One region of the Micromonospora sp. NPDC000089 genome, then DNA from elsewhere that is predicted to be linked to it. Evidence: predicted binding sites of a transcription regulator. Region 1 holds the regulator's gene; the other holds the start of a gene.
What was found. Region 1 encodes HspR, which represses chaperone genes until heat shock. Its sites were predicted from a motif close to TTGAGTNNNNNNNACTCAA; they were not measured.
Positions count from the first base shown of each region.

Region 2: lon (endopeptidase La) is a predicted target of HspR. The motif match lies at 1,688-1,706, and genes of this name have one in related genera.

Region 1 covers NZ_JBIAZT010000003.1:216,432-226,387, forward strand. The annotation lists gene dnaK (molecular chaperone DnaK) at 1-357, shown strand, start outside; gene ACFY3U_RS07600 (nucleotide exchange factor GrpE) at 406-1,161, shown strand; gene dnaJ (molecular chaperone DnaJ) at 1,244-2,443, shown strand; gene ACFY3U_RS07610 (heat shock protein transcriptional repressor HspR) at 2,473-2,910, shown strand; gene ACFY3U_RS07615 (hypothetical protein) at 3,091-3,300, shown strand; gene ACFY3U_RS07620 (hypothetical protein) at 3,392-3,820, opposite strand; gene ACFY3U_RS07625 (cation:proton antiporter) at 3,994-5,202, opposite strand; gene ACFY3U_RS07630 (cation:proton antiporter regulatory subunit) at 5,208-5,708, opposite strand; gene ACFY3U_RS07635 (hypothetical protein) at 5,739-6,848, shown strand; gene clpB (ATP-dependent chaperone ClpB) at 6,938-9,529, shown strand; gene ACFY3U_RS07645 (hypothetical protein) at 9,637-9,956, shown strand, end outside.
Region 2 covers NZ_JBIAZT010000009.1:95,050-105,005, forward strand. The annotation lists gene lon (endopeptidase La) at 1-1,664, opposite strand, end outside; gene ACFY3U_RS18120 (Lsr2 family protein) at 1,898-2,245, shown strand; gene ACFY3U_RS18125 (DUF664 domain-containing protein) at 2,371-2,577, opposite strand; gene ACFY3U_RS18130 (hypothetical protein) at 2,495-2,755, opposite strand; gene ACFY3U_RS18135 (hypothetical protein) at 2,869-4,179, opposite strand; gene ACFY3U_RS18140 (DICT sensory domain-containing protein) at 4,533-5,648, shown strand; gene ACFY3U_RS18145 (nitroreductase family protein) at 5,653-6,354, opposite strand; gene ACFY3U_RS18150 (helical backbone metal receptor) at 6,423-7,148, shown strand; gene ACFY3U_RS18155 (FKBP-type peptidyl-prolyl cis-trans isomerase) at 7,320-7,697, shown strand; gene ACFY3U_RS18160 (STAS domain-containing protein) at 7,717-8,085, opposite strand; gene ACFY3U_RS18165 (SMP-30/gluconolactonase/LRE family protein) at 8,255-9,292, shown strand; gene ACFY3U_RS18170 (Ig-like domain-containing protein) at 9,363-9,956, opposite strand, start outside.

The DNA.
Region 1 (9,956 bases):
GCGGAGACCCGCAACGTCGCCGAGGCCCTGCAGTGGCAGACCGAGAAGTTCCTCGCCGAGAGCGGTGACAAGCTCCCCAGCGAGAACCGCGACCAGCTCAACGAGGCCCTCGGTGAGCTGCGCAGCGCCCTCGGCGGTCAGGACATCGACAAGATCAAGGCGGCCCACGAGCGGCTCGCCCAGGTCTCCCAGCAGGCCGGTTCGCTGCTCTACTCCCAGCAGGGCGAGCAGGGTGGCGAGCAGCCCGGCGCCGCCCCCGGCGGTGCGCAGGCCGGTGGCCCGCAGGCCGGTGGCCCGCAGGCCGGTGGTCCGGACGACGTGGTCGACGCGGAGATCGTGGACGAGGACAAGAAGTGACGGTCCGTCCCGGACCCCGACCCACGGCACAGAAAACGAGGTAGTCGCATGACGGAGAAGCCACGAGCCGCCGACCCGGAGAACACCGGGTCGACGCCGGGTGGCTCCACGCCCGCCGAGCAGGCAACCGGCGACGGGCCGCGGGTCGTCGTCCGCGACAATCGCAAGCTCGGTAGGACCGAGGAGGCGCCGGCCGCCGCCGACGCCGGGGCGGACGTCCCGGCCGAGGGCCTGGTCGAGGAGGCCGAGGTGGTGGTCGACGAGATCGAGGTCGAGGCCACCTCCGTCGACGGCCCGGCATCGGCCGGTCCGCCCGTGGTGGACGCCCCCGCGCAGCCGGTCGACGGCGGCGCGGCGGGCGCCCCGCTCGGGGCGGAACTGGAGGCGCTCCGGGCCGAGCTCGACGAGCGGACCCGGGACGTGCAGCGGGTGTCGGCGGAGTACGCCAACTACCGCAAGCGGGTCGACCGGGACCGCGGCGTGGTGCAGGAGCAGGCCACCGGCTCGGTGCTCGCCGCGCTGCTGCCGATCCTGGACGACCTGGACCGGGCCCGCGAGCACGGCGACCTGGTCGGCCCGTTCGGCACCGTGGCCGAGCAGCTGACCACCGCGCTGGGCAAGTTCGGCCTGACCCCGTTCGGGGAGCAGGGCGACCCGTTCGACCCCACCCGGCACGAGGCGGTCGCGCACCAGACCTCGCCGGACGTCGACGAGCCGACCTGCGTCCAGGTCATGCGCCGGGGCTACCAGCTCGGCGAGCGGCTGCTGCGGCCGGCGCTGGTCGCGGTCGCCGACCCGGAATAGTGCTCGACCATCCGGTCGCCCCACCCACCGCCGGTCGGTGGGCGGGGCGACCGGGCCACATCTTTCGGAAGGGGGTGGACCGGTGAGTTCCAAGGACTGGATCGAGAAGGACTACTACGCCGCGCTCGGCGTGCAGAAGTCCGCCTCCTCGGACGAGATCAAGAAGTCGTACCGGAAGCTGGCCCGGGAGTCGCACCCGGATCACAACCCCGGTGACCCGTTGGCCGAGGAGCGGTTCAAGACCGTCTCCGAGGCGTACGCGGTGCTCGGTGACGAGGCCAAGCGCCGCGAGTACGACGAGATGCGCTCGCTGTTCGGCTCCGGCGCGTTCCGGCGCAACGCCCGCGGCGCCGGCCAGCCGGGCGGTGGCGGTGCCCCGTTCGACGTCTCCGACCTGTTCGGCGGCGGCACGGCCGGCGGCGGGGACACCCGGTTCGGCGGCGGTGGCTTCACCGACCTGTTCAGCACGATCTTCTCCGGCGGCGGGGGCGGTGGCGCCGGTCCGACCCGGCCGCGCGGACCGGCCCGCGGCCGGGACGTGGAGACCGAGGTGGCGCTCGACTTCGGCGACGCGGTGCGCGGGGTCACGCTCCCGCTGACCCTGCGGGCGCCGGGGGTCTGCGACACCTGCCACGGCAACGGCGCGAAGCCGGGCACCCAGCCAACCACCTGCCCGGTCTGCCACGGCGCCGGCGTGACGACCCGCAACCAGGGCTCGTTCAGCTTCTCCGAGCCGTGCCGCAACTGCCAGGGCGTCGGCACGGTGGTCGAGGAGAAGTGCCCGGAGTGCCACGGCACCGGCGGGGTGACCAAGACCCGCACGCTGAACGTCCGCTTCCCCGCCGGGGTGGCCGACGGGCAGCGCATCAGGCTGGCCGGCCGGGGCGAGCCGGGCGATCGCGGCGGCCCGCCCGGTGACCTGTTCGTGCAGGTGAAGGTGCGCCCTGACGAGCTGTTCGGGCGTACCGGGGACGATCTGACCCTGTCCGTGCCGATCACCTTCGCCGAGGCGGTGCTCGGGGTGGACCTGCGGGTGCCGACCCTGGACGGCGCGGTGACCCTGCGGGTGCCGCCGGGTACGCCGTCCGGCCGGGTGCTGCGCGCCCGGGGCAAGGGCGTGGTACGGCGGGACGGGCAGGCCGGTGACCTGCTGGTCACGCTGGACGTGGTGGTGCCGGCGACGGTGTCGGACGAGGCCCGGGTGGCGCTGGAGTCGTTCTCCGGGTCGACCCCGCCGGCCGCTCGGGAACATCTCGACGCGCGGGTGCGTCGGGTGGGTTGACCGGTGAACGGGGTGCGGAGGTGAGCGGGATGTCGGGCGATTTCGTCGGTTCGGGTGACCCTGCCTACGAGGCCAAGGTGCTGATGATCTCGGTCGCGGCGCGGATGGCGGGGATGCACCCCCAGACCCTGCGCCAGTACGACCGGCTTGGCCTGGTGCAGGCCGGCCGGGCGGCCGGCGGCGGCCGTCGGTACAGCGTGCGCGACGTCGTGCTGCTGCGCGAGGTGCAGCGGCTCAGCCAGGACGACGGCATCAACCTGGCCGGGGTGAAGCGGATCATCGGGCTGGAGCAGCTGCTGGAGCGCGCGCAGCAGCGGGTCGCCCGGCTGGAGGCGGAGCTCGACGCCGCGTACCGGCGGATCGCCGAGCTGGAGTCGCTGGCGACCTTCCCCGGTCGCGACCTGGTGCCCACCAGTCGGGCCTCCACGGCCCTGGTGGTCTGGCGGCCCCGGCGCACCGATCGCTGACCCCCGGCCCGGTCCCGGGCCGGGGTGTGCACCCCGACATCGGCGAGACGGCGGCGTCCCTTGCGGGCGCCGCCGTCTCGCCGTCTCCGTTCCCGGTTTCGGCGTCCACCCGGGTGTGGTTCCACTATCCTGGGAACAGGTCCAACCGGATATTTCGGACTCCGATTGGCGGGGGGAGCCATGGCGGAATCGGCGAAGAACGTTGCCCAGCAGGCGGAGGACCGGCTCGAGAAGGTGGCCGAGACTGTCCGGGAGAAGTTCGACCGGGTGGCCAGGGGATCCTTCTCCGACAAGATCAAGAACGGTCGTTTCGCCGACCAGACCGACCACGGCATCGACCAGGGCCGCGACGAGGCCAGACACCGCAACCAGGGCGGATCGGAACGCTGACGATCAGCCGACGTGCGGGCCGGGACCCACGGGGGGTCCCGGCCCGTTCGCCATCAAAGCCGTTCGTTTTCCTGCAACAGCGCGGGGCGGTTCAGAGCCGCCGCCTTTCGCGGACCAGGCCGCCCTCGCACCAGTCCCGGTAGACGAACAGCTGCGGCCGGGCCAGCAGCATCCGGCTGTTGTGCGCCCAGGTCCGCATCGGCTCGTCGCCGTCCCGCTCGGCCTGCTCGACCAGCTTGCGGAAGCGGCGTTTCGGGTGGGCGCGGAAGTTCGTCCGGATGCCGTCGGCGGCGTAGATGTACAGGCAGTGCAGCGCGAACCGGCGGGCCGGGCAGGCCGGGTCCATCGCCAGGTCGAACAGGGTGGTCACCAGGTGGTCCCCGGCGACCAGCAGGTCCCAGTCCGGCGGCATCGAGGCGAGCGGCACCGAATCGGGCTGGTACGCCCAGGCCCGCAACTCCGCCGGCGACGGGTCGACGGGGTTGGCGAAGCCGCGGAACGTCGACTCCTGCACGTTCACCGGAAACCTTCCGCTCGCGCCCGCGGGTCGACCCGCAACCCGCAGCGCCCTGACCTGCTGGGGCGCCACGGTAGCGCGGGCTCCACGACCTGCGGAAGCCCCCGCCGGGAGCAATTCGGTGACGGTGCGGACCCGCCGGGTCGGCCGTCCGGCCGACCCGGCGGAAGCGCCGCTCAGTCCCCGGCCGGCACCGGCTCGGGACGGCGGGCCTGGCTGCGCGCGCGCAGCCAGCGCTTGAATCCGGCGGTGTCCGGCAACCGGGCCAGCATCGGCCCGGTCACCACGGTGATCAGCACGTACGCGGTGGCGAGCGCCGCCAGCCGGGGCTCCACCGGTTGCGCGGCGGCCACCGCCAACCCGGCGATCACGATGGAGAACTCGCCGCGCGGCATCAGCGCGAAGCCGGCCCGCCAGCGGCCGGGTTCGGCGATGCCGGCGCGCCGGGCGGCGAGGTAGCCGGTGAGCAGCTTCGTCCCCATCGTCACCACGGCCAGCCCGAGGGCGGGCAGCAGCACCGGCGGCATGTCCAGCGGGTCGGTGACCAGGCCGAAGAAGACGAAGAAGACGGCGGCGAACAGGTCCCGCAGCGGTGAGAGCAGCTCGGTGGCGTGGTGGGCCACCGGCCCGGAGAGCGCGATGCCGACCAGGAACGCGCCGACCGCGGCGGACACCTGCAGCTTGGCCGCGACGCCCGCGACCAGCAGGGTCAGGCCGAGCACGCCGAGTAGCAGCGCCTCCGGGTCCTTGGCCGACAACGCGGCGGAGATCAGGTGGCCGTACCGGATGGCGACGGCGAGCACCAGCACCACGGTCAGCACCGCGACGGCCAGCGCGATCCCGCCCTTGACCAGGCCGACGCCGGCCAGCAGCGCGGTGGCCAGGGGCAGGTAGAGCGCCATCGCCAGGTCCTCGATGACCAGCACGGACAGGATCACCGGGGTCTCCCGGTTACCAACCCGGCCGAGGTCGCCGAGCACCTTGGCGATCACACCGGACGAGGAGACCCAGGTGACCCCGGCGAGCACCACCCCGGCCAGCCAGCCCCAGCCGAGCAGCAGCGCGAAGGCGAACCCGGGCAGCGCGTTGAGCACCGCGTCGATCAGCCCGGCGGGCGCGGCGGAGCGCAGGTTGCCGACCAGCTCGTTGGCGCTGTACTCCAGGCCGAGCATGACCAGCAGCAGGATGACGCCGATCTCGGCGCCGACCGCGATGAACTCCTCGCTCGCATTGAGCGGGAGCAGGCCGCCGTGGCCGAAGGCGAGCCCGGCGAGCAGGTAGAGCGGGATGGGCGAGACACCGAAGCGCCGGCTGAGCCGGCCGAGCAGGCCGAGCAGCAGCAGCAGCGCGCCGACCTCGATGAGCAGCGTGGTGGTTTCGTGCATCCGCCTCAGCCGTCCGGGTCACTGTCGGCGAGGATGGCGGTCACGCCGTCGAGCCCCTTGCGGGTGCCGACCACGACCACCACGTCACCGGCCGCGAAGCGGAAGGTGGGATCGGGCGAGACGTTGACCTCGCCCTGGCGCAGCACCGCCACGATGGAGGCGCTGGTGCGGGTACGCGCCTTGGTGTCGCCCAGCCGCTTGTTGACGTACTTCGATCCGGCCGGGATGGCGATCTGCTCGGTGAGCAGCCCGGCCGCCTGCTCGCGCAGGCCGGAGAGCTGACCGAGCATCAGCGACGCGCCGAGGATGTCGGCGAGCGCCTCCGCCTCGTCGTCGGTGAGCGGGATGTCCGCCTGGCAGGCGTCCGGGTCGTCCGGGTCGTAGAGCACCAGGTCGCGACGGCCGTTGCGGTGGGAGACCACGCCGAGCCGGCGGCCGGATTCCGTCACCAGGTCGTGACGCACGCCGATCCCCGGTAGGGCAGTCTGTTCGACACGTACTCGCACCCGGCAAGACTACCCGCCGAGGAGACTCTTGTGATCTTCCGAGCGCCCCGGGCGCTGGTCGTGCTGGGGCTCGTACCGCTGCTGGCGGCCTGTTCGGCGGTGGGTGACATCCGGCGCGAGCCGGCACCCCGGCCGTCCACCTCGCCGCGCGCGATCGTCCCCGGGCCGTCGCCGGAGGCGGAGGGGGTCGAGCTGCGCCGCTTCGAGCCCGCCATCGCCGGCCGGCACGACTCCCCGTACGTGGAGTTCACCGACCGCAGCCACGGTTGGGCGCTGTTCGGCAGTTGCGGGGGCCAGCCGCCGAGCGGCAAGTGCCCGGCGCAGCTCTTCTTGACCCTGGACGGGGGACGCACCTGGTCGAAGGTGCGCCATCCCCGGCCGACGGCCCCCGATCAGCAGCTCTACGCCGCGCCGGGGCTGGTGGCGATCTGGCTCGGCGAGGGTGGTGGCGGCGCGGGCGACGGGTGGTACGTCTCCGCCGACGGCGGGGCCAGCTTCACGCACAGCTCGCAGGAGCCGGCGGTGTGGCGGGCGGCGCAGGGGCGCTTCCAGGTGGCGGAGGCCACCGGGCGGGTGGCGGAGTGGGACGGACGCAAGCTGCGGACGCTGCCCGCGCAACCGCGGATCCCCGCGCTGAACACGGTCGCGCAGACCAGGGACATCCTGGTGGCGGCCGGGGCCGACGGTCGCCGCCCGTACGCGGCGATCTCCGGCGACCAGGGACGCAGTTGGCAGACGACCCCGTTGCCGGCCCAGGTCGGCGAGGTGGACCTGCTGCGGGTGGTGGTCGCGCCGGACGGCGAACCGTGGCTGATCGGCGAGCGGGCGGACCGGCTCGATTTCCCCGCCCTGTGGCGATGGTTCGGGCGGTGGGTGGCGGTGCCGGCGGCCCGGCACCCGGCGCAGGTCAAGTCGGTGGTCCCGGTAGGCGGCGGGCGGCTCGCGGTGACCGGGCCGGACGGGGTGGGCGCGGTGATCGAGGGCCGGTACGACCCGATCGCCTGGCCGCTCACCCCCGACCACTACCTGACCGTGCTGGCCGACGGCACGGTGCAGGCGCGCGGGCCGCAGGACGTGCTGTTGGGCACCGGCTCAGGCACCACCCGGAAGTGGGCGCGGGTGGTGCTGCTGGACTCCTAGGTGAGCCAGCTCACACCGCCAGGGTTGAGCGGAATAGGCTCAACTCTGGTTGTGTCCTTCCTAGTGGACACACCGATCCAGGGGAGCCCATGAACACGGAACGCCTCACCACCAAGAGCCGCGAGACCATCACCGGCGCCGTCGCGCAGGCCAACCAGCGCGGGCACGCCACCGTCGAGCCCTGGCACCTGCTGCTCGCCCTGCTGGACACCGACGGTTCCACCGCCGCCGGCCTGCTGCGCGCCGTCGGGGCCGACCCCGCCGAGCTGCGCCGGGTCGCCCAGCGTTCGGTGGACGCGCTGCCCGCCGCGCGCGGCTCCAGCATCGCCGAGCCCACCCTGGCCCGCGAGTTCGTCAACGCCATCGGCGCCGCCGAGCAGATCGCCCGGCCGCTCGGCGACGAGTACACCTCCACCGAGCACCTGCTCGCCGGCCTGGCCCGGGTGGGCGGCGCGGTCTCGGTCGCGCTGAAGAACTCGGGTGCCACCGAGGAGAACCTGGTCGCCGCCTTCCCGACCGTGCGCGGCGGGGACCGGCGGGTCACCACCGCCGACCCAGAGCAGACCTACCAGGCCCTGAGCAAGTACGGCGTGGACCTGACCGCCAGCGCCCGGGACGGCAAGATCGACCCGGTGATCGGCCGGGACTCCGAGATCCGCCGGGTGATCCAGGTGCTGTCCCGGCGTACCAAGAACAACCCGGTGCTGATCGGCGAGCCCGGCGTCGGCAAGACCGCGATCGTCGAGGGCCTGGCCCAGCGGATCGTGGCCGGTGACGTGCCCGAGTCGCTGCGGAACAAGAAGCTGGTCTCGCTCGACCTCGGCGCGATGGTGGCCGGCGCGCAGTACCGCGGCCAGTTCGAGGAGCGGCTCAAGTCCGTGCTGGAGGAGATCAAGAACTCCGACGGCCAGGTCATCACCTTCCTCGACGAGCTGCACACCGTGGTCGGCGCCGGCAAGGGCGAGGGCTCGATGGACGCCGGCAACATGCTCAAGCCGATGCTGGCCCGCGGCGAGCTGCGGATGGTCGGCGCGACCACGCTGGACGAGTACCGCGAGCACATCGAGAAGGACCCGGCGCTGGAGCGCCGGTTCCAGCCGGTGCTGGTCGGCGAGCCGACCATCGAGGACACCATCGGCATCCTGCGCGGCCTCAAGGAGCGCTACGAGGTGCACCACGGCGTACGCATCACCGACGCCGCCCTGGTCGCCGCCGCCTCGCTCTCCGACCGCTACATCACCGACCGCTTCCTGCCGGACAAGGCGATCGACCTGGTCGACGAGTCCGCGTCCCGGCTGCGGATGGAGATCGACTCCCGGCCGGTCGAGGTGGACGAGATCGAGCGGGCGGTCCGCCGGTTGGAGATCGAGGAGATGGCGCTGGCCAAGGAGCCGGACGCCGCCTCCGCCGAGCGGCTGGAGCGGCTGCGCAAGGAGCTGGCCGACAAGCGCGAGCAGCTCACCGCGCTCTCCGCGCGCTGGCAGACCGAGAAGAGCCACATCACCAAGCTCTCCACCGCCAAGGAGGAGCTGGAGCGCCTTGGCGGCGAGGCCGAGCGGGCCGAGCGCGACGGCGAGCTGGAGCGCGCCGCCGAGCTGCGCTACGGGCGCATCCCGGCGCTCAAGGTCGAGCTGAAGCAGGCCGAGGAGGAGCTGGCCCGGCTCCAGGCCGACGGCGCCATGCTCAAGGAGGAGGTCGGCGCGGACGACATCGCGGCCGTGGTCGCCTCCTGGACCGGCATCCCGGCCGGCCGGCTGCTGGAGGGCGAGACCGCCAAGCTGCTGCGGATGGAGGAGTCGCTGGGCTCCCGCGTGGTCGGCCAGACCGAGGCGGTCGGCGCGGTCTCCGACGCGGTCCGCCGGGCCCGGGCCGGCGTCGCCGACCCGGACCGCCCGACCGGCAGCTTCCTGTTCCTCGGCCCGACCGGCGTCGGCAAGACCGAGCTGGCCAAGGCGCTCGCCGAGTTCCTCTTCGACGACGAGCGGGCCATGGTCCGCATCGACATGAGCGAGTACGGCGAGAAGCACTCGGTGGCCCGCCTGGTCGGCGCCCCGCCCGGCTACGTCGGGTATGAGGAGGGCGGGCAGCTCACCGAGGCGGTGCGTCGCCGGCCGTACTCGGTGATCCTGCTGGACGAGGTGGAGAAGGCCCACCCGGACGTCTTCGACATCCTCCTCCAGGTGCTCGACGACGGCCGGCTCACCGACGGCCAGGGTCGCACGGTGGACTTCCGCAACGCGATCCTGATCCTCACCTCCAACCTCGGGTCGTCGGTGATCAGCGATCTGACGCTCGCCGAGGAGCAGCGCCGCGAGGGGGTGCTCGCGGTGGTGCGGTCGCACTTCAAGCCGGAGTTCCTCAACCGGCTCGATGACATCGTGGTCTTCGCTGCCCTGCAGGGCGAGGACCTGCGGGCCATCGTGGACATCCAGCTGGCCCGGATGCGGCGGCGGCTGGCCGACCGCCGGCTCGGCCTGGAGATCACCGAGGCCGCCCGCACCTGGCTCGCCGAGCACGGGTACGACCCGATCTACGGCGCCCGTCCGTTGCGCCGGCTCGTCCAGTCGGCGATCGGCGACCAGCTCGCCCGGGCGCTGCTGGGCGGCCAGGTGCGCGACGGCGACACCGTCCACGTCGACCTCTCCGACGGCAAGGACGCGCTGACCGTCACCGCCGTCTGAGCGTCACCCGTCGACGGGGCTCGTGCAGCCCGGGCCCCGTCGACGGCGGGACACGAAGTCCTTGATCAGCAGGGTGACGGGGTGCGCCGCGGGGAAAGGATGAGGGCATGTTGGGCATGGGCAAGAAGGACAAGGAACTGGACGCGGCCGTCAAGGAGCTCGCCGCGGCCGACACGGTCGCCTTCGGCGGCGTGGGGTTCGCCTCGCAGGTGCTGCCGGTCACCGAGGCGTACCGGCACGTCGAGCGGGTGCTCGACGAGCGGCCGGAGGACGGCCGCAAGAAGGTCGACTGGTTGCTCCGGCACGGTTCGCCGGCCGGCAGGGCGTACGCGGCCACGCTGCTGGAGCGGGTCGACCCGGCCGCGGCGCGCGAGGCGTGGACCGGGCTGCGCGACGACAAGGGCGAGCTAACCGCCTTCACCGGCTG
Region 2 (9,956 bases), on a different contig from region 1:
GCGGGGTCGGTCGCCAGCGCGACCGCGACCTTGCGCAGGATCTTCGCCAGCGCCCGCTCCAGCTGCCGTACGCCGGCCTCCCGGGTGTACTCCCCCGCGATCCGGGCCAGCGCCTCGTCGGCGACGGTCACCTCGTCGGCGGTCAGCCCGGCCCGCTCGAGCTGCCGGGGCAGCAGGTGGTCCCGGGCGATGGCTACCTTCTCGTCCTCGGTGTAGCCGTCCAGGGTGACCAGCTCCATCCGGTCCAGCAGCGGACCGGGGATCGACTCGACCACGTTGGCGGTGGCCAGGAAGAGCACGTCGGACAGGTCGAGGTCGACCTCCAGGTAGTGGTCGCGGAAGGTGTGGTTCTGCGCCGGGTCGAGCACCTCCAGCAGGGCGGCGGCCGGGTCCCCGGCGTAACCGGCGGCCAGCTTGTCCACCTCGTCCAGCAGCACGACCGGGTTCATCGAGCCCGCCTCGCGCAGCGCGCGGACGATCCGGCCGGGCTGGGCGCCGACGTACGTGCGCCGGTGCCCGCGGATCTCCGCCTCGTCGCGGACGCCGCCGAGGGAGACCCGGACGAAGGTGCGCCCGAGCGCCCGGGCCACGGACTCGCCGAGGCTGGTCTTGCCGACTCCGGGCGGACCGGCCAGGGCGAGCACGGCGCCGGAGCCGCGGCCGCCGACCACGCCGAGGTTGCGCTCGGCCCGCCGGTTGCGCACCGCCAGGTACTCCAGGATCCGGTCCTTCACGTCGGCCAGGCCGGCGTGGTCGGCGTCGAGCACCGCGCGGGCCGCGCCGAGGTCGGTGTTGTCCTCGGTACGCGTGTTCCACGGCATCTCCAGCACGGTGTCCAGCCAGGTACGGATCCAGCCCACCTCCGGGGAGGCGTCGCTCGCCCGCTCCAGCTTGCCGACCTCGCGCAGCGCCGCCTCGCGGACCTTCTCCGGCAGGTCGGCGCTCTCCACCCGGCCGCGGTAGTCGGCGGAGCCGTCCGGTTCGTCCTCGCCGAGCTCCTTGCGGATCGCGGCGAGCTGCTGGCGGAGCAGGAACTCGCGCTGGGACTTCTCCAGCCCCTCCCGGACGTCGGTGGTGATCCGCTCGGTGACCTCCTGCTCGGCCAGGTGCTCCTTCACCCAGCCGACCAGCAGCTCCAGCCGGGCGGTGACGTCCGGCGCGGCGAGCAGTTCGGTCTTCTGCGCCAGGCTCAGCCAGGGCGCGTAGCCGGCCGAGTCGGCCAGCTCGGACAGGTCGGTCATCCGCTCCATCGCGTCGATGACCTGCCACGCGCCGCGCTGCTGCAGCACCGAGGTGGTCAGCGCGCGGTACTCGCGGGCGAGTTCCCGGGCCTTTCCGGCCGGGGCGGGTTCGTCGAGCTCGGTCGCCTCGACCCAGAGGGCGGCGCCGGGACCGGGGACGCCGGAGCCGATCCGGGCCCGGGACAGGCCACGGACCACCGCGGCGGGCTCACCGTCGGGCAGCCGGCCGACCTTCTCGATGGTGGCGACGGTGCCGACCGAGCCGTACTCGCCGTCGATGCGGGGCACGGCGAGCAGCTTCTTGTCGCCGGTGGCGCGGGCCGCGTCCACCGCCGCCTGGGTGGTGGGGTCGAGAGTCACCGGAATGACCATGCCGGGCAGCAGGACGGCGTCGGTCAGCGGAAGTACCGGAAGAGTTGCCATCGAACACCTGCTATCACGTTGGGTTGAGCGTGTCTGACTCAAGTCACGGCGCGGCCGGCTTGTTCCAAGCTGTGACCCAGGACACCGCCGGCGCCCATCGGCCGCATTGCCCCGCCCGGTTTTCCCAGCAATGCGGCGACCCGCCATATGAAAGCGGCGCATATTGTTGCGGAATTGACCGTGCATCGGTCAAACTCGTACCCACACCCCGCCCGACACAGGGAGCAATGGCGATGGCAAGGAAAGTAATCACCGTTCTGACCGACGACCTCGACGGCGGAAAGGCCGATCGCACCGTCGAGTTCAGCCTGGACGGGGTGGCCTACACGATCGACCTGTCGGACGAGAACGCCGGCACCCTTCGCAAGACGCTCGACCCGTACATCAGCGCTGGCCGCCGAATGGGACGCGGCGCCGTGGAGCCGGCCCGCCCGGCCCGTCGGCCGACCCGTCCCGGCGTCTCGGGAATGGACCGCGAGCAGAACCGGGCCATCCGCGAATGGGCCGGCAAGAACGGGTACGAGATTTCCGAGCGAGGACGCATCCCGGTCTCCGTGGTGGAGGCGTGGAAGAACCGCTGACGCCGGGCGGATCACGATCCGACGCGCCGGGGTCACGCTGAGAAATCAGCGGGCGGCCCCGGCGCTTTTCGTGCCGTCCACAATTCCCACCCGACGGCGCGTCGGCGGCAATGGTTGCCGGCCGTTCACTCACCGGTCGCCCCGTCGATCAGCTGCCGCGCGACCTCGAGCTGCCCGACGTGGCGGGCGTACTCCTGGAGCAGGTGGAACAGGATCCGGCCCAGCGACGGCGCGGTCTCCGCGTCCTCGTCACCAGGCGGGCAGGGCGCGACCGGCTCTGCGGCGAAGCCCCACCGGATCCATCGCCGTTCCACCCAGCCCAGGTGCTGCACCGAGCGGTGACCACCCGGGGCCGCCCACCGGCGTCCGCAGCCGCTCCTCGGACAGCCCGGCGGTCTTGCGGGCGAGCGCCTCGCGGTACCAGTCCAGGTAGCCCAGCAGCAGCTCCCGCGGATCGTCGACCCGGTTGTCGGGGCCGTCCAGCAGGACCGGAAAGCGGGGCGCTGACATCCGGTGACCGTACGCCCGGTGGGGGTGATCGGCACGGAAGACGGCCGGCGACCGGGAACGGCCGTGGCCGCCCGGGTCGTCCCGGGCGGCCGCGGCCGTAACACGGACCGGGGTCAGTTGACCTCGATGCGCACCGCGTCGAAGGCGGGGGTCTGGTTGGCCCGCTCCATCATCGGGATGCGGTGCGAACCGTCACCGGCCCAGACGGCGCACTGCGCGGTGCCGGACTGCTGCAGCCCCGGCACCTGGATGGTCACCTGGTCGGCCTGGCCGCTGCCGCCGCCGTCCTCGGTCGCCACGAAGAACGCCGGCACGTCCTGCGGGTTCGCCGGAGCCGCGTCGGTGCTCTGCAGCATTCGGCAGGCGGTGTGGAAGTGGCCCCGGACCAGGCCCTGGTCGTTGAGCAGCGAGCTCTCCACGTAGTAGCCGCCCTGACCGGCGGCGAGGAACCGGTCCCGGACCAGGTTGCGGGTGGAGACCTTGAGGCTGAACGCCTGGCCGCGCTGCACCTGGTTGGGGAAGTCGGTGATCAGCAGCGACGGGTTGTTGGCCGCCGCACCCACCTCGCCGAACGCGGTGCTGACGCACCGGTTGCCGTTCTGGAAGCCGTCGTGCGGCTGCAACTTGCTGTTGCCGCAGTCCTTGGCGAGCACGCCGAGCGCGTTGCCGTTGTTGTTCCCGCCGGCGTTGTTCCCGCCGTTCTGCTGACCGCCGTTGTTCTGCCCGCCGTTCTGCTGACCGCCGTTCTGCTGGCCGCCGTTGTTCTGGCCGCCGTTCTGCTGGCCGCCGTTCTGGCCGGCGTTGGTCTGGTCGGCGGCGAGGGCGCACTTCGCCAGCTGGTCCAGGCCCTGCGGACGCTGCGCCACCCGGCCGATCGCGGTCGCGATCCGGTTCACCGTCGCGCGACGCTTGTCCTCCAACGGGCGCAGGATGGCGTTGTTGATGAACGTCTGCCCGTTGCGCCCCTCGGCGGCCAGCCGGCGGTTGGCCTCGTCGATCTGCTTCTGCAGCAGCTGCAGGTTCCGGTCCACCTCGGCCCGGGCCTGGTCCGGCACCTGCGGGAGCTTGCCGGCCACGTCCGGGCAGTTCACCGCGGAACCCTGGGTGTTGACCGGGGCGTTGCCCGCCTTCACGGCCTGGCACTCGGCGGCGGACATCTGGCCGTCACCCCAGTGGTTGCGGACCCACCGGCCGTTCTGCCAGCTCCGCGTGGTGCTGCTGCGGCCGCTCGGCGAGGTGGCGCCGGGGCTGGGCGCGACACAGGCCGAGGCGACGCTCCGAGTCCTGGTGGGATTCTCGTGTGCCGACGAGATCTGGGTCACGGCGGCGATACCGCCGAAGACCGCGAGCGCGCCGACGGCCGCCAGCAGTCGCTTGCTGCGCGCGTTACCGGATGACCGGCGCGCCCGGGTGGACCTGCGCATCGAATTGCTCTCCTTCTCGATCCGGTACCTGACTGGTGACCGGCGGGCCGACGGAGGGGTCGGACGGCCCGTCGAATCCACTGCGACGTTCCGGTCGCACGTCGATGGCCGACGATGCTCCTTCCGCACCGTCCGCCGCGTCGGGGTGGCGCGGCTGGAGGATCCGTGTCCATTCCCGCTTAGGTACGGGGCCCCGCCGGTGATGGTTCAAACCCGGCCGGGGAATTCGGCGCCGGGCGGTCCCCACCGCCGGGACGGCACCGCCGGTCACCGGGAGGTGACGATGAGCGCCGATGGGTACGGCCGGGGACTCCTCGCGTGCGTCGGCGCGGCGCAGTCTCTAGGCTCACGGGGTGCTGCGCAGTGGACGGGCCCCGGAGCTGTTGACCAAGCGGAGCCTGGTCACGGTCTCCCACGCCATCGAGCGGGCGGCGTTGGCCACCGCCGAGGACGGGCCGCTGGTGATGTTCGCCCTGTTCCAACGGATGCCCTACTTCGCCCGGGAGCGGGCGCGCTACGAGCGGATCGCCGTCGGGTCCGCGGTCACCGTGGTCGGTCTGGTCGGCGAGGCGGTGCCCGGGCTGCCCGCCGGGGCGTACGGGGTAACTCTGGACGAGGGCGACGAGCTGGCCCGGGAGTGGAGCGTGATCGCGCTGACCCCCCGCTTCGGCGGCTGGCTGGTCGCGCGGGACCGGCGCGAGGTGGAGCGGGCCGCCACACTGGAGGCCGGCCGGCTGTTCGACGGTCGCTGGGGTTTCCGTCGGGACGAGGCGCTGCACGAGGCGTTGCGGCTGCGCGCGCTGCTCGCCGACCGGCTCCCCGCGGCGGCGTTGTACGACGTGGACGAGGCGCTGAACCGGGTCCGCGAACTGCCCGCCACCCCGGGCGAGAGCCGGACGGAGGCGGCCATCCGGTTGATGGCCGGCCGGGAGGAGCGCGCCCACCGGGCCGCCGCACCGCCGCCCGGTGAGCCGACCGACCCGGCGACCGCCCTGGTCGACGAGCCGGGACTGCGCCGGTGGACCGGCCTGGACGGGGTGACGGCCTCGGGCACCCTACCGGTCGGCCTGATCGGGGTGCGGGTCGCCGAGCCGGCCGGGACGCCGGAGCGGTTCGGCCGGCGCAGCGCGGCCCGGGAGGCGCAGGCGGTGATCGCCGCGGTCACCGCGCCGCTGCGCCCGGTCGACCGGGCGGTACGCCTCGCCCCGGACGAGTTCCTGCTGGTCCTGCCGTCGGTCACCGACGACGAGGCGGTGGCCTCGGCCGGGCAGGTGCACGCCTCGGTGGCCGCGCTGGCCCGGTCGTACCCCTTCGTGGCCTTCGCGGTGCACGCGGCGGTGACGGTGACCGACCGGCGGCCGCTGCCGGTGGCCGACGTGCGGCACGCGGTGGAGTGGGCGGCCCAGCAGGGGGTGCCGGTGGCCGCGGTGGCCCGGGAGGCGGCGCCGGCCACCGCCGGTCACCTCTGACGCGTCAGCGCCAGACCACCACGTCGGACAGCGGCTTGCGGTCCACCGCCGGCACGGTCGCGTCGTCGGCCGGGTAACCGACCGGGATGATCAGGTTGCCCCGCTCCTCCGCCGGCCGGTCCAGCAGCTTGTTCAGGAAGCGCATCGGGCTCGGGGTGTGGGTGAGGGTGGCCAGCCCGGCCTGGTGCAGCGCGGCCAGCAGGAAGCCGACCGCGATGCCGACCGACTCCTTGACATAGTACGGCCGGGGCGAGCGCGGCCCGCGGTGCACCTCGAACACGACGATCACCGCGGGCGCCGTCTCCAGGAACGGCTTGCGCGCGTCGGTGCCGAGCGGGGCCAGCGCGGCCAGCCACTCCTCGGGCGCCCGCCGGTCGTAGAAGACCTGCTCCTCGGCCTCCGCCGCGACCCGCAGCTGGTGCTTGAGCCGCGGGTCGGTCACCACGACGAACCGCCACGGCTGCAGGTTGGCCCCGCTGGGCGCGCTGGCCGCCGCGCGCAGCGCCTGCTCCAGCACCCCGTCGGGCAGCGGCCGGTCGCTGAACTCCCGCACGCTGCGCCGCCGGGTCAGGAAGTCGGCGAAGTCGCGGCAGCGCGGCAACGCCTCGTCGGTGGTGACGCCGTACCCGGGGACCGGCCGGCGGGGTGGCAGGGTAGGAGGTTCGGACACCGGCTCATTGTCGGTCCCGACGGCGGGACCGGCCACCGGAGAGACGATCATGGGCCGGCGGCCGTCCGCACCGGACGGTCGGCCACCGAGAAGGGGGTACGCCGATGCGGGTCGTGTCGCTGGTGCCGTCGCTGACCGAGGCGGTCGCGGTCACCGTGCCCGAGGTGCTGGTCGGCGCCACCGACTGGTGCACCCACCCGGCCGGCCTGGACGTCGCCCGGGTCGGCGGCAGCAAGTACCCCGACCTGGGTCGGGTGCTCGCCCTGCGGCCCGATCTGGTGCTGCTCAACGTGGAGGAGAACCGCCGCGAGGACGCCGACGCGCTGGCCGCCGCCGGGGTGCCGGTCCGGGTCACCTACCCCCGTACGGTGCCGCAGGCGCTCACCGAGCTGGCCGACCTGCTCGCCGCGCTCGGCGTCGCCGGTGCGCCGGAGTGGCTGACCGCCGCCCGCGAGGCCTGGGCGACGCCGGTGCCGGCCACGCCGCGGGCGGCCGTGATCCCGGTGTGGCGCCGGCCGTGGGTGGTGCTCGGCGGCGACACCTTCGCCGGGGACGTGCTGCGCCGGCTGGGCGTGGGCAACGCCTACGCCGACCACCCCGAACGGTATCCCCGCCCGGGCCTCGACGAGCTGCGCGCCCGGGCACCCGAGCTGGTGGTGCTGCCGGACGAGCCGTACCTGTTCACCGCCGAGGACGGCCCGGAGGCGTTCCCCGGCACCCCGTGCGCACTGGTCTCCGGTCGCCACCTGACCTGGTACGGCCCGTCCCTCGCCGAGGCGCCCGCGCTGCTCGCCGACCAGCTGGCCCGGCCGGTGATCCACCGGGGCTGACCGCCGGTTCGCCTGGCTCCGCTGACCGGGGGCGCGGCCCGAGGGCCGCGCCTTCGGTGTGTTCCGGGCGGCCCGGCGTGGGGACTGCCGGGCATCGGCCGGTCGCGATCGGGCAGGATCGACGTCGACCGGACGATCGCGCCAGAATCGGCAGGAGATCAGCAGATGAACATGCCCCAGGCAGGCAAGCCCGAGATCGGCCCGATCGAGGGCGCTCCCCCGGCCGACCTCGTGATCGAGGACATCACCGTCGGCGACGGGCCCGAGGCCCGGCCGGGCCAGCTGGCCAGCGTGCACTACGTCGGGGTGTCGCACTCCACCGGCCGGGAGTTCGACGCGTCCTGGAACCGGGGCGAGAGCTTCGAGTTCCCGCTCGGCGGCGGCCAGGTCATCGCCGGCTGGGACCAGGGCGTGATCGGCATGAAGGTCGGCGGTCGCCGCCGGCTGACCATCCCGCCGCACCTAGGCTACGGGGCCCGCGGCGCCGGCGGCGTGATCAAGCCGAACGAGACCCTCGTCTTCGTGGTGGACCTGCTCGACGTCCGCTGACCGGCGCGGCCCGGGCGGATCAGGCGCAGGCGACCAGATCCGCCCGGCGGAGCGCGGCACCGGAGTGGCCGGCCTGCACCGTGACGACCCGGTGCAGGCCGGTCACCCGCAGCACCCGGGCGACCACCGGGGCCGGGTCGACCAGCACCAGCACGCCACCGAAGGCCCGGACCCGCAGGTGCGCGGCGGCCAGGGCGCGAACCCCGGCGGCCGAGAGCAGGCCGACCCCGGACAGGTCGACCCGGACCACCGGACGCGGTGGAGCGGCCCAGAGCGCGGCCCGGAACGCGCCGACGGTGGCGACGTCGATCTCGCCCACCGCCCGCACCTCGACCACGTCGTCGGCCACCGTGAGCTGCACGTCGAACCGGTCATCGCGCTGTCCCATGGCTACGAACCTAGCCCCCACCCCCGACAGTTCCACCCCGCCGAGGGCCGATCCCCGGGTACGCCCAGGGTCGCCCCCGGGGACGTCCCGGATCCGTCTCCGGGTGGACCCCGGGGTAGCCGACGGACACCGGGCGGCGGGGTACCGATCGGCGGGCGACAATGGGCGGATGGTCGTACCCCGCCGACGCCCGCCCCGGTTGATCCGCCCCGTCCGGGAGCCGGCCACCGTCCCGCCGCCGCTGGACGGGGTGTGGGCGGCCACCGACCGGCGGCTGGACCGCGCCGAACTGCTGCCCCTGCCAGCCGGGGCGCACGGCCCGGAGGACGTGCTCGTCGACCCCGACGGCCGGGTGATCAGCGGCACCGAGGACGGCCGGCTCTGGTGGTGGCCGACGGACGCGCCGACCGGCACCGAGCCGCGGCTGCTCGCCGAGACCGGTGGCCGGCCGCTCGGCGTCGAGCTGGACCGGCGCGACGGCAGCCTGGTGGTCTGCGACGCGTACCGGGGGCTGCTGCGGGTCACCCCGGACGGCGCGGTGCGCGAGCTGACCGGCACCGCGCCCACGACCGGCACCGCCGGGGGCGTGCACCTGGCCGACAACGCCGCGGTGGCCGCGGACGGCACCGTCTACTTCACCGACTCGTCCGACCGCTTCCCGCTCTCGCACTGGAAGCACGACCTGCTGGAGCACCGGCCCAACGGGCGGGTGCTGGCGTACCACCCGGGCAGCGGGCGGACCGACGTGGTCGCCGACGGGCTGTACTTCCCCAACGGGCTCGCGCTCACCCCGGACGAGTCGGCGCTGATGCTGGCCGAGACCAGCACCCACCGGCTGCTGCGGGTCGATCTGCCGACCGGCCGGACGACCGTGCTAACCGAGCTGCCCGCGTACCCGGACAATCTCAGCGCGGTCGGCGACGGGACGTACTGGATCGCGCTGCCCAGCCCGCGACTGCCGGCGGTGGAACGGCTGCTGCCGCACCCGCGGGTGCGGCAGCTGGTCGCGCTGCTGCCCGACGCCGTCCGCCCGCAGCCGCAGCGGTACGGGCTGGTCGCGCTGGTCGACGGGGACGGGCGGGTGCTGCGGACGCTGCACGGCCCGGAGGCGGCGTACTGGATGATCACCGGGGTCCGGCAGCACGGCGACCGGCTCTGGCTGGGCAGCCTGATCGGCTCGGGAATCGCCCGGGTCGACCTGGGCTGAGACCGCAACGGTCGCGACCGGCCCGCCTGTCGGCGGACCGGTCGTTTCCGGTCGTTCCTCCCCTGAGGTCTCAGCCGCCGCTGGCCGACGGTGCCGGCGCCGGCGACGAACCCCCGGCCACCGCGCCCGGATGCACCGGGCTGGTGGTGGGCGCCGGCTTCAGGCCCGGCGGCACCGGCAGCGCGCTGCCCTTGACGAACTCGTCCCAGCTGACGTTCCAGGCCGTCCAGCCGTTGCCGGCCCGCAGCGGCACCTCGGTGCCCTTGACGGTGACCAGGTCGCCGACCTGGGTGATCCCCATCAGCCAGTCCGCCGCGGTGGACGAGACGTTGGCGCAGCCATGCGAGGTGTTGGTGTAGCCCTGCTCCCCCTCCGACCACGGCGCGGCGTGGATGAACTCGCCGCCCCAGGTGAGCCGCTGGGCGTCCTCGACGTCGACCACGTAGCCGCCGTCCGGCTCGCCCCGGGTGTCGAAGCGGGTCTGCTGGAACTTCTCCATGATCACCATCTTGCCGCTGGAGCTCGGCGTGCTCGGCTTGCCGAGGCTCACCGGGATCTTCTTGATCAGCTTGCCGTCCTGGAAGACCGACATCTGCTTCGTCGCGTTGTCGATGTCCAGGGCGACCTGCCGGCCGATCTTCGAGACCGACCGCCGGTCATCGTC